DNA from 2 places in the Lysinibacillus sp. FSL K6-0057 genome. Region 1 is predicted to be linked to the other one. Evidence: riboswitches for the same ligand, from Rfam matches in the RefSeq annotation. Region 1 holds a riboswitch; the other holds the start of a gene.
What was found. A riboswitch is a leader RNA that binds a small molecule or an ion and turns the genes downstream of it on or off. The one in region 1 is predicted to bind lysine.

Region 1 (7,381 bases):
TAGAACGTCAGGAAGAACGTACGATTGGCGCTTGTGAGGCACTTGGTGAAGCAATGGGTATTAGTGCACCTTTACGAATTGAGGCTTTTGATAATAGTCATATGCATGGAACAGATGCAGTATCTGCCATGGTTGTTTTCATTGATGGGAAGCCTGCGAAAAAGGAATACCGAAAATATAAAACGCGTACAGCAGCCAAGCATGATGATTACGGTGCAATGCAGGAGGTTATACGTCGGCGATATATACGTGTTTTAAAGGAAGGTCTACCATTACCAGATTTAGTGTTAATTGATGGTGGTAAGGGGCAAATGGAAGTAGCCCGTGAAGTACTAGAAGATGAGCTTGGTCTTGTCATACCGATTGCTGGCTTAGCCAAGGATGACAAGCATAATACATCTCAGCTATTGTTTGGTGATCCGCCAGAGGTGATTGCCTTAAAACGTACAAGTGATGGCTTTTATTTATTACAACGAATTCAAGACGAAGTCCACCGCTTTGCTATTACCTTCTTGCGTCAACAGCATGAGAAGCATGCCATTCAATCTGTACTAGATCATATTGAAGGGGTAGGACCAAAACGTAAGCAACAGTTGCTTAAATATTTCGGATCAGTCAAAAAAATTCGAGAGGCGAGCGAGCTAGCTTTACAGGAGGCAGGGATGCCCGCTAATTTAGCAAGCCAAATTTTTAGCTATTTTCAGCAAGAATCATTGTCAAAGGAATAGGCATGTGCTATGGTTGTAAATAACATTGTTTTCAATGTTATGGAGAGATAACTGGCGTGACTAGCTTGTTTACGCTAAGGCTTAATGAATTGAATACATTCACTTTAAGGTGATGATAGAGGTGCAAGATTCAAGAGTAACACAATGGAGGATGGACAAGTCCAGAGATATTGTGTGAAAGGGGAGCTTGCCGAAGTACAGCGTTGTTGTTTCCATTGCTGTACTGGTTTTGCATTTAAGAAATGTAAGACTGTCGATTCTAAACGTTTCGGAGAGCTATCACACATGCGCAAGTTACGATTATTGTACATGTTATAGGCAGCTTTCACGTTATGTGGATGCTGCCTTTTAGTTTTTCTAGAAACGGTTTTGTCTCCTGTAATTAGGTGAAATACATGGACTGGAAGGGAGAACGAAAGAAATGGCTAAAATCGTGATGAAGTTTGGAGGAGCTGCATTAGCTTCTACTGAACAAATCCAACGGGCAGCTCGGAAAGCGATTGCTGAAAAGGACAGAGGATTTGATGTAGTGGTAGTTGTTGCAGCAATGGGACATACTGCCAAAGAAATGAAAATGATGGTACATCAACTAACTGACGATGTGTCAAAACGAGAATTAGATGCAGTTTTGTCTACAGGCTCTCAATTATCTAGTGCTTTATTTGCCATTGCCTTACAGGACGCGGGCTATCAGGCTGTGTCTCTGACTGGATGGCAGGCAGGTATTCATACGGATGGTATGTATCGGCATGCGCGTATCGACTATATTGATGTTAGTCGAATCGAAGAACACTTTGCACAGGGACAAATTGTAGTCATTGCTGGGGAACAAGGGGTTGACGAAGATCACAATATCACCATGCTTGGGAAAGGTGGAGCTGAAACGGCAGCTGTAGCGCTTGCCATCGCATTGGAAGCGGAGCGAGCTGATATGTATACAAATGTGGACGGTGTTTATACAGCAGATCCATGTTATGTGACATATGCCCAAAAGCTACAGGAAATTTCCTATGATGAAATGTTGGAATTATCTCATTTAGGATCTCATGTCATACATCCACGTGCGGTGGAGTTAGCAAAGAAATTTCAAATGCCTGTTATCATACGCTCAAGTTTAGTAGAGTCGGTAGGCACTTTATTGAAGGAGGAAGTGGAAATGGAAAAAAACTTAGTTGTTCGTGGCGTGGCCTTTGAATCAGATATTATTCGTTTAACAGTAGGGTATGATGCTTTCTCTAATGCTTCATTAGCAGATATATTTACTATTCTTGCTGAGAACCGCATTAATGTAGATATTATTGTTCAAGCCATTATTGATGGGCTGAAACCAACTGTTTCGTTTTCCATTTTAAAAGAGGAATTTGCAGAAGCATTACGTGTTCTAGAAGATAGTAAATTATCACTCGGATTTAGTTTTGCAGACTTCGAAATAGGGTTGGCGAAAGTTTCCATTATTGGTTCAGGCATGGCCTCTAATCCAGGTGTTGCTGCTCGTATGTTTGATCGGTTACGTTGTGAAAATATCCCTGTAAAAATGGTAAGTACTTCTGAAATAAAAGTTTCTGTTGTTGTACCACAGGATGATATGATCCAAGCAGCTAATGCACTGCATGATGAGTTTAATTTAGAGCAAGCACTTTACATATAATAATAGAAGAAACAGCATTTTATGTAATTGTCCGAAATTAAAGGAAGAAAAAAGAAGGATTGTCATCCCGTTAGGGGGAGACAATCCTTTTTATTACTCTGAGGGAATGGTATTCATAATACGTTCTTTGACGTCCCATTTGACTGTAAACATGACGTATTGTTGCTTTTCTCGCTTTTCATTATAGCATTCTGTAAGATAGCCTTTAGCTAGTTGAATTTGCTCTGCTATAAATCCTGCTTCAAGTTTAAAGCTACGTTGTTTAATTTGCAGAATTTCAGGGTCGTTTGTCAACTGGAAAATGCGTCCATCCTTTGATTCCTTCATAAGCTCTAATGTACCCCAGCAGGCATCTGCGAAAAATGCGATAAGTTCATCTTGACTTTTACATGGGAACTTGCGAGCAAGCTCTTTACCTGCCCAATAAAGGACATCATCTTCATGTTTACCGAGTATAGAAGATAGAATATGATCACGAATGATCTCATAGCCAAATGATGAGATTGTAGGAGATGGAGTGTTTAACATTGTTATCCTTCTTTCTTAGAATTTTCTTAAAATTTAAGGGTAATAAAGTAATGATAGATTTTTCGAGAAAAAACGACGCATCATGTACTAGATTAGTTCTTTAATAAGCTCTATGAAAAACTCCGAGTTGCCTTGACGCTCGTAGCTCTTGAGAGTACAATAAACATGTCATAATATTGTACCATGATGAAATACACAGTCAATGAAGTATCATTTACAAAATGATGACTTCTTTTGTTGTGCTATTTTAAGTACTAAGGGGGGTAACAGTCTTGTCGAAAGATCGAGAGTTTTTATGGCGTCGCTTACATTCTCTACTTGGGATCATTCCAGTAGGTCTGTTTTTAACGATGCACCTGTTCATTAACTTTACAGCAACAGGCGGGGCAGAAAGTTACAACGATGCTACCGCAGTAATGGAAAAGATTCCATTCCTTATCCTAGTTGAATGGATTGTCATCTATATTCCATTAATGTTCCACGCATTCTATGGTGTCTACATTGCATTCACTGCTACACCAAACACAGGACGTTTCAGCACGTACCGTAACTGGATGTTCTCTTTACAACGTTTTACTGGTGTATTCTTAGTGATATTCATCGCATGGCATATTTTCCAAACTCGTATTCAAAAAGCACTTGGCACACACGTTGATTACGACATGATGGCGAATATCGTTGCTAATCCATTCATGCTTGGATTCTACATTGTTGGTATTTTATCAGCAACTTTCCACTTATCTAACGGTTTATGGGCATTCCTAGTAAGCTGGGGTATTACACAATCTCCTCAGTCTCAAAAGATTGCTACTTACGTAACAAACATTATTTTCGTAATTCTAAGTGTAGTTGGTGTGGCAGCTATTTTAGCTTTCGTATAATTCAATAGAAGCTACGATAGAGCACATGCAATCATTGCAATTTTTTAAGAGGAGTGAGAAATAATCATGGCGAAAAGCAAAATAATTGTTGTCGGCGGTGGTCTTGCCGGTCTGATGGCAACGATTAAAGCAGCTGAAGTTGGTACTGAAGTTGATTTATTCTCATTAGTTCCTGTAAAACGCTCACACTCTGTTTGTGCGCAAGGCGGAATTAATGGTGCGGTAAATACAAAAGGTGAAGGGGATTCTCCATGGATTCACTTTGATGATACAGTATATGGTGGGGACTTCTTAGCGAACCAACCACCAGTAAAAGGTATGTGTGACGCAGCACCTGGCATTATTCACTTAATGGACCGTATGGGTGTTATGTTCAACCGTACACCAGAAGGACTTTTAGATTTCCGTCGTTTTGGTGGTACTTTAATGCACCGTACAGCTTTCTCTGGTGCAACAACTGGTCAACAATTACTATATGCGCTAGATGAGCAAGTTCGTTCTCATGAAGTAGCTGGTTTAGTAAATAAATATGAACACTGGGAATTCCTTGGTGTTATTATCGATGAAGACGGCGTTTGCCGTGGTATCGTAGCGCAAGATATGCGTACAGAAGAAATTAAATCATTCCGTGCAGACGCTGTTATTATGGCGACTGGTGGCCCTGGTATTATCTTCGGTAAAACAACAAACTCTGTTATTAACACAGGTTCTGCTGCTTCTATCGTTTATCAACAAGGTGCTTCATATGCGAATGGTGAATTCATTCAAATTCACCCAACAGCGATTCCTGGAGATGACAAAAACCGTCTAATGTCAGAATCAGCTCGTGGTGAAGGTGGTCGTATTTGGACTTATAAAGACGGTAAACCTTGGTACTTCTTAGAAGAGAAATACCCAGCTTATGGTAACTTAGTACCACGTGATATTGCAACACGTGAAATTTTCGACGTTTGTGTAAACCAAAAACTTGGTATCAATGGCGAAAACATGGTATACCTAGATCTTTCACATAAAGATCCACATGAATTGGACGTTAAACTTGGTGGTATCATCGAAATCTACGAAAAATTCGTAGGGGATGACCCACGTAAATTACCAATGAAAATTTTCCCAGCAGTTCACTATTCAATGGGTGGATTATGGGTTGACTACAATCAAATGACTGAAATTCCTGGTCTATTTGCAGCAGGTGAATGTGATTACTCTCAACATGGTGCAAACCGTCTTGGTGCAAACTCATTATTATCTGCTATTTACGGTGGTATGGTTGCAGGACCAAACGCAGTAGATTATGTAAAACATCTTAAAAAGCATGCTGAAGATCTTCCACAAGAGATTTACGATGCTCGTGTAACAGAGGAACAAGCGAAATGGGATGCTATCATGAAAATGGAAGGCACAGAAAACGCTTACTTACTGCATAAAGAGCTTGGTGAAATGATGACTGCTACAATGACTGTAGTACGTTACAATGATCAGCTTGAAGATACATTGAAAAAACTTGATGAGCTTACTGAGCGCTGGAACAACATCAACATCAATGATACGCAAAAATGGAGCAATCAAGGCGCGCACTTTACACGTCAGCTTAAAAATATGTTAGTGCTTGCAAAAGTAATGACAAAAGGTGCACTATTACGTAACGAATCTCGTGGTGCGCACTATAAACCTGATTTCCCTAATCGTGATGACGAGCAATTCTTGAAAACAACAATGGCGAAGTTTGACCCAACTACTGGTAATCCAATCATCACGTACCAAGAAGTCGACGTTTCTTTAATCCCACCACGTAAACGCGACTACTCTGCGAAAGGAGACTAAAAGTTATGCAAATCTCAGCTAATACTGGAAGAATGGTTAAAGTAGAAGTCTTACGTCAAGATACACAGGGCGGCGATAGCTACTGGCAAAAATTCCAAGTGCCTTACCGTCATGGTATGAACGTAATTTCTATTTTAATGGAAATTCAAAAAAATCCTGTTACTGAAAATGGTGAAAACACATCGCCAGTATCATGGGATATGAACTGTTTAGAAGAAGTTTGTGGTGCATGTTCAATGGTGATCAATGGCCGTCCACGTCAATCATGTTCAACACTTGTTGACCAATTGACTGAACCAATTAAATTGGAGCCAATGAAGACATTCCCTGTTATTCGTGACTTACAAGTTGACCGTGAACGTATGTTCAACGCGCTTAAAAAAGTTAAAGCATGGGTACCAATCGATGGTACGTATGATTTAGGTGAAGGTCCACGTATGCCAGAAGGTAAACGTCAATGGGCTTATGAATTATCTAAATGTATGACTTGTGGTGTATGTATGGAAGCATGTCCGAACGTATCTGAAAAAGCTTCATTCATCGGGCCAGCTCCATTATCACAAGTACGTCTTTTCAACACTCACCCAACTGGTGCAATGATTAAAGACGAACGTTTAAATGCGATTATGGGCGATGGTGGCCTTGCGAACTGTGGTAACTCTCAAAACTGTGTTGCTGCATGTCCAAAAGGGATTCCTTTAACAACATCAATCGCTTCATTAAACCGTGCTACTTCAGTGCAAATGTTCCGTAACTTCTTCGGTTCTGACCACTATGTAGACTAATATACGGACAAGCTAAACTCCCTTACACTTTGTGTGAGGGAGTTTTTTATAGTTATAGAAATGAATAGTCAACAAGATGATTATTCGTGTTTTTTCTATGATAATATAGCATTTTCTTTTATAATGAATATGGATTCATTTTGTTAACCGTCATCATAACTCGGTTGATGATCAGACGGGCAATTATATGACAGGGGATGGTATATCATGAAGGCAAATTATATCGATAATTTTCAAGAGTGGGAAAAGGGATTTTCATTTTATAGTGAGGTACGCGTGCGATTTTCAGAAACAGACATGTATGGTCATATGAACAATACGATTAGCTTTACATATTTTGAGCAAGCAAGAATTGATTATTTCCGACATTTAGGTATTTTAATGCCTTCTGCAGGGGATGATATACAATCTATACCAATAGTAGCCGATTTACAATGTGATTATGTAAAGCAGGTTTTCTTTGATGATGTTCTACGCATTTATACAAAAATCGCACAAGTTGGGAATTCGTCGATGGATATTCATTATCTAGCAAAAAATCAAAAGGACGAAATTTGTTTCACTGGTCGTGGAACGATTGTGCAAATGGACCCTCGCACAGGTAAAAGTGTGCCGATCTCAGAGGAAGAAAAAACGAAATTAATTCAGTTGGCTATTCTACCTCACTAGTTCAATATGTAACTATATGTAAATTTATTAAAATAGTAGGAATTACATTTTACGTAAAATTTACGAATGTATCTATGTAATTTTCGAAATTTTTAAGGAAACATGGAATAATCATGCAAATAGCCGTCACCGCTTCCTGCCCCTTAACATAAGTTACAATACGTGCGGGGGAGGAGGGTGTAACTGAATGAATGGCTCTCATCATCGTTCTCTTTTAACAAACCGAGAACGTGAAATATTTGCGCTTTTATTAGCTGAAAAAACAACGAGAGATATTGCAGAGCAGCTTGGTATTAGTGAAAAAACAGTGCGAAATCACAT
Region 2 (7,381 bases), 1.7 Mb from region 1:
AACTATTTATGGTCAGAAAATGAGGACAATGATGAGCAGGAGTGGGAGGAAGAAACGCCAAAGGGCTATGGGCAGCAAGCTTTTGTAGGCTATTATTATTTTAGTTATTTACTCCTACAAGAGGCTATTCCTATTTTTTCTGCTATGACAGTTCATAGTAATGAAGCAAAAGAATGTCTTGCAGAATTGCTAACATTACTACAGCAATCTGACCATTAAACAATGCGTAAACGTATACACCATATAGAAATAAAGCAGATGGGGAACCTGAACCATCTGCTTTATTTATTAATGCACATATTCATCCTTGGAGGCTCTCATTGAGCAAAAGAAGAGTAATATTGCCACAACGACAAAGAGCCATCCCGCAATATTCCAGCCACCAAAGAAATCATGCAAGTAGCCAAAAAGAATAGGACCAATTGCGGCAAATAAATAACCCAAAGATTGTGCAAAGCCTGATAAATCAGCTGCCTCAAATGCAGTACGAGTGCGGAGAGTGAAGAACATCATTGCTAGGGCGAATGAAGAACCTCCTGCTAACCCTAGAAGGACCATCCACAGTACACCAAGACTAGTCCATTCCATGACAACACCAACAAACCCTACTAAATAGAAAGATGTAAACATCAATACAAGGGGGCGTTGTGAAGTCATTTTACCTGCAATTATAGGCACAGCTAAAGCCATTGGTACTTGTGAGAATTGCATGATGGAAAACATCCAACCGGCCTTGTCAGGAGCTAGCCCTTGGGCAATATAGATCTCGGGAATCCAAGCTGCAGTCGTGTAGAATAATAAAGACTGTAACCCCATTGCGCCTGTGACAGCCCAAGTAACAGGTGATTTCCATAAAGGTGTACCTGTCTTTTTAGATGTAGTAACTGGTTCGGGTTTATTTGATTTTAATTGAGGTATCCAAATTAAGATTGTAATGAGAACGAGTACGAGTGCAATGGACAGCGCACCTTGCCAGCCTAACGATGAATTGGCTATAGGATAGCTAATACCAGCACCAAGACCAGCAGTTAAATTCATGGACATGGTGAAAAAGGCCATCAATAAACCGACATGGTATGGAAATTTTAATTTTAATAATCCTGGAATAAGTACATTTCCAAAAGAAATGGCTACGCCAATTAGCACAGTACCTAATAGAAGTAACTCTGTTGTACCGAGTGAACGTAGGACAATCCCAAAGGCCAATAGAAAAGTTGATAAAAATAATGTTAGCTCAAGCCCTAGTTTGCGTGCTACAACTGGTGCAAATGGAGATATAATAGCAAAAGCAAGCAATGGAATCGTTGTTAGAAAGCCTGCCAATACATTAGATATCCCAAGATCTTCACGGATAAAGGATATAATTGGGCCAACAACAGTTAGTGGCATTCGTAATGTAGAGGCTATAAAGATAACTCCGAAAACTAAAAGTAAGGTTGTTCCTTTCCAGCTAATTTTTTTACTAGGATAACTAGCGGAATGATCATTTGTAGTCAAAATAAAATCCCCCCTAATCATAACCATTCTAATTGAACTACTATAACACTTTATCACACTATTAAAAATAGTAGAAGATTCATAAAATACAGAACATTTTCCGTTATATTGAAATGTCTATGGTCTTATGTTAGTATAATAAACATCATAAATTTAATAATTATATGCCTCATGTTTGTATTGAGGTAGAGGTCGCGATATTTATAAGTATGCTAATTGAAATGACAAGCATTGATGAAATTAGCTGAAAGGAAATATTGCCGAAGTGTGAGGGGACTTGAAAACCTCATGCTGGGGCTGTCTCCGAAAGGAACAGAACTGTCACGTTTGCACAACGTGTTGAGCTATCATTTAGGAAAAACTGAGGATTAACGTAGCCATCACAGTGTATATGTGATGGCATTTTTTTGCCTCATAAATAGGAAGGAAGCTATATCGTGAGTGAAATAAAAGTAAATCAGCTTGGTCATAAAGCACCGAAGCTGAAAAAAGAATTAAAAAGCCGCCATATTACAATGATTTCTTTAGGCGGTACAATCGGTACGGGGCTATTTTTAGCCAGTGGTGGTGCTATTGCACAGGCAGGACCTGGGGGCGCATTGCTGGCCTATGCCTTAATCGGTATTATGGTATATTTTTTAATGACGAGCTTAGGGGAAATGGCTGCGTATATGCCATCATCAGGTTCATTTAGTACCTACGCAACCAAATTTGTAGATCCTGCTTTAGGATTTGCATTAGGCTGGAACTATTGGTATAACTGGGCAATCACAATTGCTGCAGAAATCGCTGCCGTGTCATTAATTATGAAATATTGGTTCCCAGATAGCTCATCAGCACTGTGGACAGTATTATTTATTGCTGTTGTACTGACGTTTAATTTACTATCCGTAAAAAGTTATGGTGAAAGTGAATATTGGTTTGCCATGATTAAAGTCGTAACGGTCATCGTTTTTATTATCATTAGCTTACTAATGATTTTTGGTATTTTAGGTGGGCAGGCTCCTGTAGGTTTCACTAATTTCTTTATTAGTGATGGGCCATTCCATGGTGGCTTCCTTGCTACATTTGGTATTTTCCTAGCTGCTGGATTTTCATTCCAAGGGACAGAATTACTTGGAATTACAGCTGGTGAAACAGATGATCCTGGTAAAAATATTCCGAAGGCTGTTAAATCTGTATTTTGGCGTATTCTTTTGTTTTATATTTTAGCGATTGGTGCAATTGGGATGCTGATTCCATTCACAGATGAACGTTTATTATCAGAAGATATCGCAGTATCACCGTTTACACTAGTGTTTGACCGCCTAGGTATTGCCTTTGCTGCTTCATTAATGAATGCCATTATTTTAACGGCTATGCTGTCAGCAGGAAATTCAGGCCTGTATGCATCTTCTCGTATGCTATGGCAATTAGCGGTGGAAGGACATGCACCTAAATTTTTCGCAAAGCTAAGTCGTCGAGGTATTCCGATTTATGCACTGATGGCAACATTAGCTGTAGGTTGTTTAGCATTTTTAGCGTCATTCTTTGGTGATGGAGTGGTTTATATCTGGCTATTAAATGCCTCTGGAATGTCAGGCTTTATTGCATGGCTGGGTATTGCATTTAGTCATTATCGTTTCCGTCGAGCGTTTGATGCACAGGGCTTAGATCCAAAGTTATTACCTTATAAAGCCAAATTATATCCATTTGGACCATTATTTGCTTTTACCGTTTGTATGATCGTAGTCATTGGACAAAATTACACAGCCTTTACAGGTGATAAAATTGATTGGTATGGCATCCTTGTTTCGTATATCGGGATTCCACTATTTTTAGCACTATGGTTTGGCTATAAAATAAAGCACAAAACCAAAATGCTGCCACTTAAAGATTGTGATTTAAAAGTTGAAGAGTAAATAATAGAGCTGTTCTGTAAACCAAAGAGTGATGGGTTTATAGGACAGCTCTTTTTCGACACTCATGAACAAAATCTCTCAAAATAAACATCATAAATATGGTAATGTAATATAGATATGGAAATTTAGAGTTGGCAGGGAGAGGTGTATGATAGTGCAAAAGCATATTTTACTCGTAGAAGATGATGAAGCCATTCGTGAAATGGTCGATAATTACTTAACAATGGAAGGTTTCTCTGTCACAACAACGACCAATGGCGAAGAAGCATTACGAAGTTGTTTAGAAAATACCTTTGATTTAATCATCCTAGATATTATGATTCCTAAACTAAATGGATTAGAAGTATTAAAGATTATTCGAGAGCAGGCAGCACTTCCTATCATTATTATGTCTGCAAAAGACAGCGATGTTGATAAAGCATTGGGCTTAGGATTAGGAGCAGATGATTATATTGCTAAACCCTTTTCTATGCTAGAATTTTCGGCACGTGTAAAGGCTGTTATCAGAAGAGCTACAAAATACTCTAGTCAGGATAACCAAAAGCAAGATGTCCTAGAAATTGATAATTTAAAGATAGATATTGTTAATTACGCAATAGCAAAGAACGGGCAAGAGGTAAAGCTGACATCAAAGGAATTTTCTATTTTAAAGTTGTTTGTGACAAATCGTCATCGGGTTTTTACCAAAGAGCAAATTTATCAGATGATATGGAAAGATGCTTACTACGGCGATGAAAATATTATAAATGTACATATAAGAAGACTACGCGAAAAAATAGAAGATGACCCGTCAAATCCTCTATATATTAAAACCCTATGGGGAATCGGCTATAAGTTTGAGGGTTAAGAATATGATGATATTTCTATTACTAATAGTGGTATTGCTAATGGGGATTATTATTTTTCAATGGAAAGTCAAAAAGGAACAAGATCGCACTATCCAATACATGCATAGAAAATTACAAGTAATTGTGAATGAACAGACTTATGAACAGATTTTAGTAGCAACTACAAATTCAGAAATTCAACAGTTACTTATTACAATGAATACCGTACTAGATCAGCATCAAAAAATCCAAGCAACACATCAGAAAATGGAAAATTCCATGAAAAAGATGTTGGCAAACATTTCGCATGATCTTAAAACGCCTTTAACGGTTGTATTAGGCTATATTGAGATGCTTCAACTTCAGAGCTCGATTAGTGAGGAGGAACGCCAACGATTACTTACGGGTGTTCATGCTAAAACTTTAGAAGTATTAAAAATTATTCATACATTTTTTGATCTGGCGAAATTAGAGGCTGGAGATACAGATTATCCAATCACTAAAATCAATGTCAGTGAAATCTGTCGTAAAAATATATTATCTTTTTATGATCTGGTTACCTCAATGGGATTAGATATTAAGATTGATATCCCAGAGCGCCCTATGTATGCACTCGGTAATGAAGAAGCATTAGATAGAGCCCTAAACAATCTACTGTCTAATGCTATTGCATATGGAGCAGATGGCCATGTCATTGGAATTACCGTAAGAAATGATGAAGCCAATATTGATATTGATGTGTGGGATTGTGGCAAGGGCATTGATGAATATCATATCGATAGCGTTTTTGAAAGGATGTATACACTAGAGGATTCTCGAAATAAATCCTTCCAAGGTAGTGGTTTGGGACTAACGATTACAAAGCGACTAGTAGAAATAATGAATGGCTCCATTCGGTTATCGAGTATTCCCTATGAAAAAACCATTTTTACCATTTCGTTAAAACGAATGATGTATTGAATCCATTATGCTTGTAGAGCTTTAATGCTTTGCAGGCTTTTTTACTTAAGAAATTTGTAAGAATGCAGTAATAAAATAGAGAGTTTCATTTTTTATAATGAACGTAGTCACAATTGAGGGAGAGAATTACATGACATACATTGTAAAAACAAACCAGCTTACGAAAGTCTACGATGGAAAAGAAGTTGTTTCTGCTGTCAATATGAACGTTAAGAAGGGAGAGATTTATGGATTTTTAGGTCCTAATGGTGCGGGTAAAACCACTGTTATGAAGATGCTAACTAATCTAACGAAACCTACAAGTGGGGATGTAGAGATTTTAGGGGAGAAATTGACAGACCGATCCTATGAAATACTAAAAAGAATGGGATCAATTATTGAATATCCTATTTTCTATGAAAAATTAACGGCTAGTGAGACTCTGGAACTACATTGTGAATACATGGGTTATTATGATAAGAAAGAAATTGCGCATGTTCTTAATTTAGTAAAGTTATCGAATACAGAAAATAAGCAGGTTAAAGATTTTTCTCTGGGGATGAAACAGAGATTAGGCATTGCACGAGCTATTATTACAAAGCCAGAGTTACTTATATTAGATGAACCCATTAATGGATTGGACCCAGTAGGGATAAAGGAGTTAAGAGAGCTTTTCAAGATGCTTTGTAAGGAGTATGGCATAACCATTATTATTTCTAGTCATATTCTGGCTGAAATAGAACAATTGGTCGATACGATAGGTGTTATTAAGAATGGTAGGCTCATCACTGAGGTAGCAATGGATACAATCAATCGTGATCAGGTCAATTATACGGAAGTGATCGTAAGTGATGGGAAAAAGGCAGCGTTTATTATTGAAAGTGAATTGAAGATTACTAATTTCAAGCTGATGGATGATAACTCTATACGTATTTATGACTCAACAGTATCCCAGCAAACCCTATCTAGAGCATTAATTGAACATGGCGTTGAGATTGAGGAGATTAGTAAAAAAACAAGTTCATTAGAGGATTATTTCTTAAAGCTAATCAATGGAGGCGTTGTTCATGCTTAATTTAATGCGTTTGGAAATGAAAAAATTTCATTTAGGGTCCTATGTTAAAGGAGCCATTATTGCTAATTTTGTTATTCTTGGGTTTTTGTTTATGATTTTATTTATTTCTAAAGTAGAGGGAGATCCAGGGCTTGAAAATTATGAGGTTGCTTTAAGTGTCATTGATTCCTTTGTAAGAGCAGTTTTTATTATTTTTGCTTCTACGTTAATAGCTAAGTTAATCATCGGAGAATATAAATTTAAAACCATCACATTAGCCTTTATGTATCCTATAAGTAGAAAGAAATTAATGGTCGCAAAGCTTGCCATTGTCATGCTATTTACATTCACCATGATCATTATCTCCAATGCTCTTATTACAACAATTTTTTGTGTCATTAGCGATCGATATGAATTAATTCCTGATGTACTATCAAGTTCTTTAATTATCCAGCACATACCTTCTATATTGATGAATGCGATTGCCGCCTCAGGTATAGCTTTAATCCCATTGTATTTCGGGATGAGAAAATACTCCATACCGACAACGATTATTTCATCTATTATAATTGTATCTGTAACTTCGTCTAATTCAGGTAACTTTACTTTAAACGATATTATTATTATTCCAATTACTTTAGCAATCGTGGGTCTTGGTATTGCCTATTTAGCCATACGGAATGTTGAGAAGGTTGATGTGTAATCGAAAAAAACAGGTACTCAATTTTTAAGAGTACCTGGTTTTTTATTACGCAAATATTGTTTCCCACAGTAAATAGATATTCAATGCCACAACGATGACAACTACAAACCAACCTAAAATAGTTGTAATACGATGATTGACTAAACTGCCCATGATGTCGCGTTTGCTTGTAAACATGACAAGTGGGACCAGGGCAAATGCAATACCGAAAGATAACACAACCTGACTTAGAACGAGAGCATAGGTTGCGTTCACCCCTGATGCAATAATGACTAGCGGAGGCACCATAGTAATCGCTCTTCGTAAATAAAGTGGTATTTTTCTTTGAATAAATCCTTGCATGACTACGTCGCCTGCTAAAGTTCCTACGGAGGAGCTAGCTAGCCCTGCAATGAGTAAACCTAAGCCAAAGGAAATAGCTGCCATTGGGCCGAGCGCCTCTTTTAAGCCATTATAGGCT

Region 2: linked by a shared signal. The riboswitch ahead of MHB40_RS01380 (amino acid permease) and the one ahead of MHB40_RS18110 (aspartate kinase) in region 1 are both predicted to bind lysine.

What each region holds. Positions count from the first base shown of each region.
Region 1 is NZ_CP152047.1:3,640,580-3,647,960, reverse strand. It holds gene uvrC (excinuclease ABC subunit UvrC) at 1-728, shown strand, start outside; lysine riboswitch at 837-1,015, shown strand; gene MHB40_RS18110 (aspartate kinase) at 1,150-2,376, shown strand; gene MHB40_RS18105 (YslB family protein) at 2,470-2,904, opposite strand; gene MHB40_RS18100 (succinate dehydrogenase cytochrome b558 subunit) at 3,177-3,785, shown strand; gene sdhA (succinate dehydrogenase flavoprotein subunit) at 3,852-5,606, shown strand; gene sdhB (succinate dehydrogenase iron-sulfur subunit) at 5,612-6,391, shown strand; gene MHB40_RS18085 (thioesterase family protein) at 6,599-7,060, shown strand; gene MHB40_RS18080 (LuxR C-terminal-related transcriptional regulator) at 7,248-7,381, shown strand, end outside.
Region 2 is NZ_CP152047.1:291,017-298,397, forward strand. It holds gene MHB40_RS01370 (hypothetical protein) at 1-219, shown strand, start outside; gene MHB40_RS01375 (MFS transporter) at 289-1,497, opposite strand; lysine riboswitch at 1,676-1,852, shown strand; gene MHB40_RS01380 (amino acid permease) at 1,935-3,398, shown strand; gene MHB40_RS01385 (response regulator transcription factor) at 3,553-4,245, shown strand; gene MHB40_RS01390 (sensor histidine kinase) at 4,250-5,185, shown strand; gene MHB40_RS01395 (ABC transporter ATP-binding protein) at 5,316-6,239, shown strand; gene MHB40_RS01400 (ABC transporter permease) at 6,232-6,921, shown strand; gene MHB40_RS01405 (Nramp family divalent metal transporter) at 6,967-7,381, opposite strand, start outside.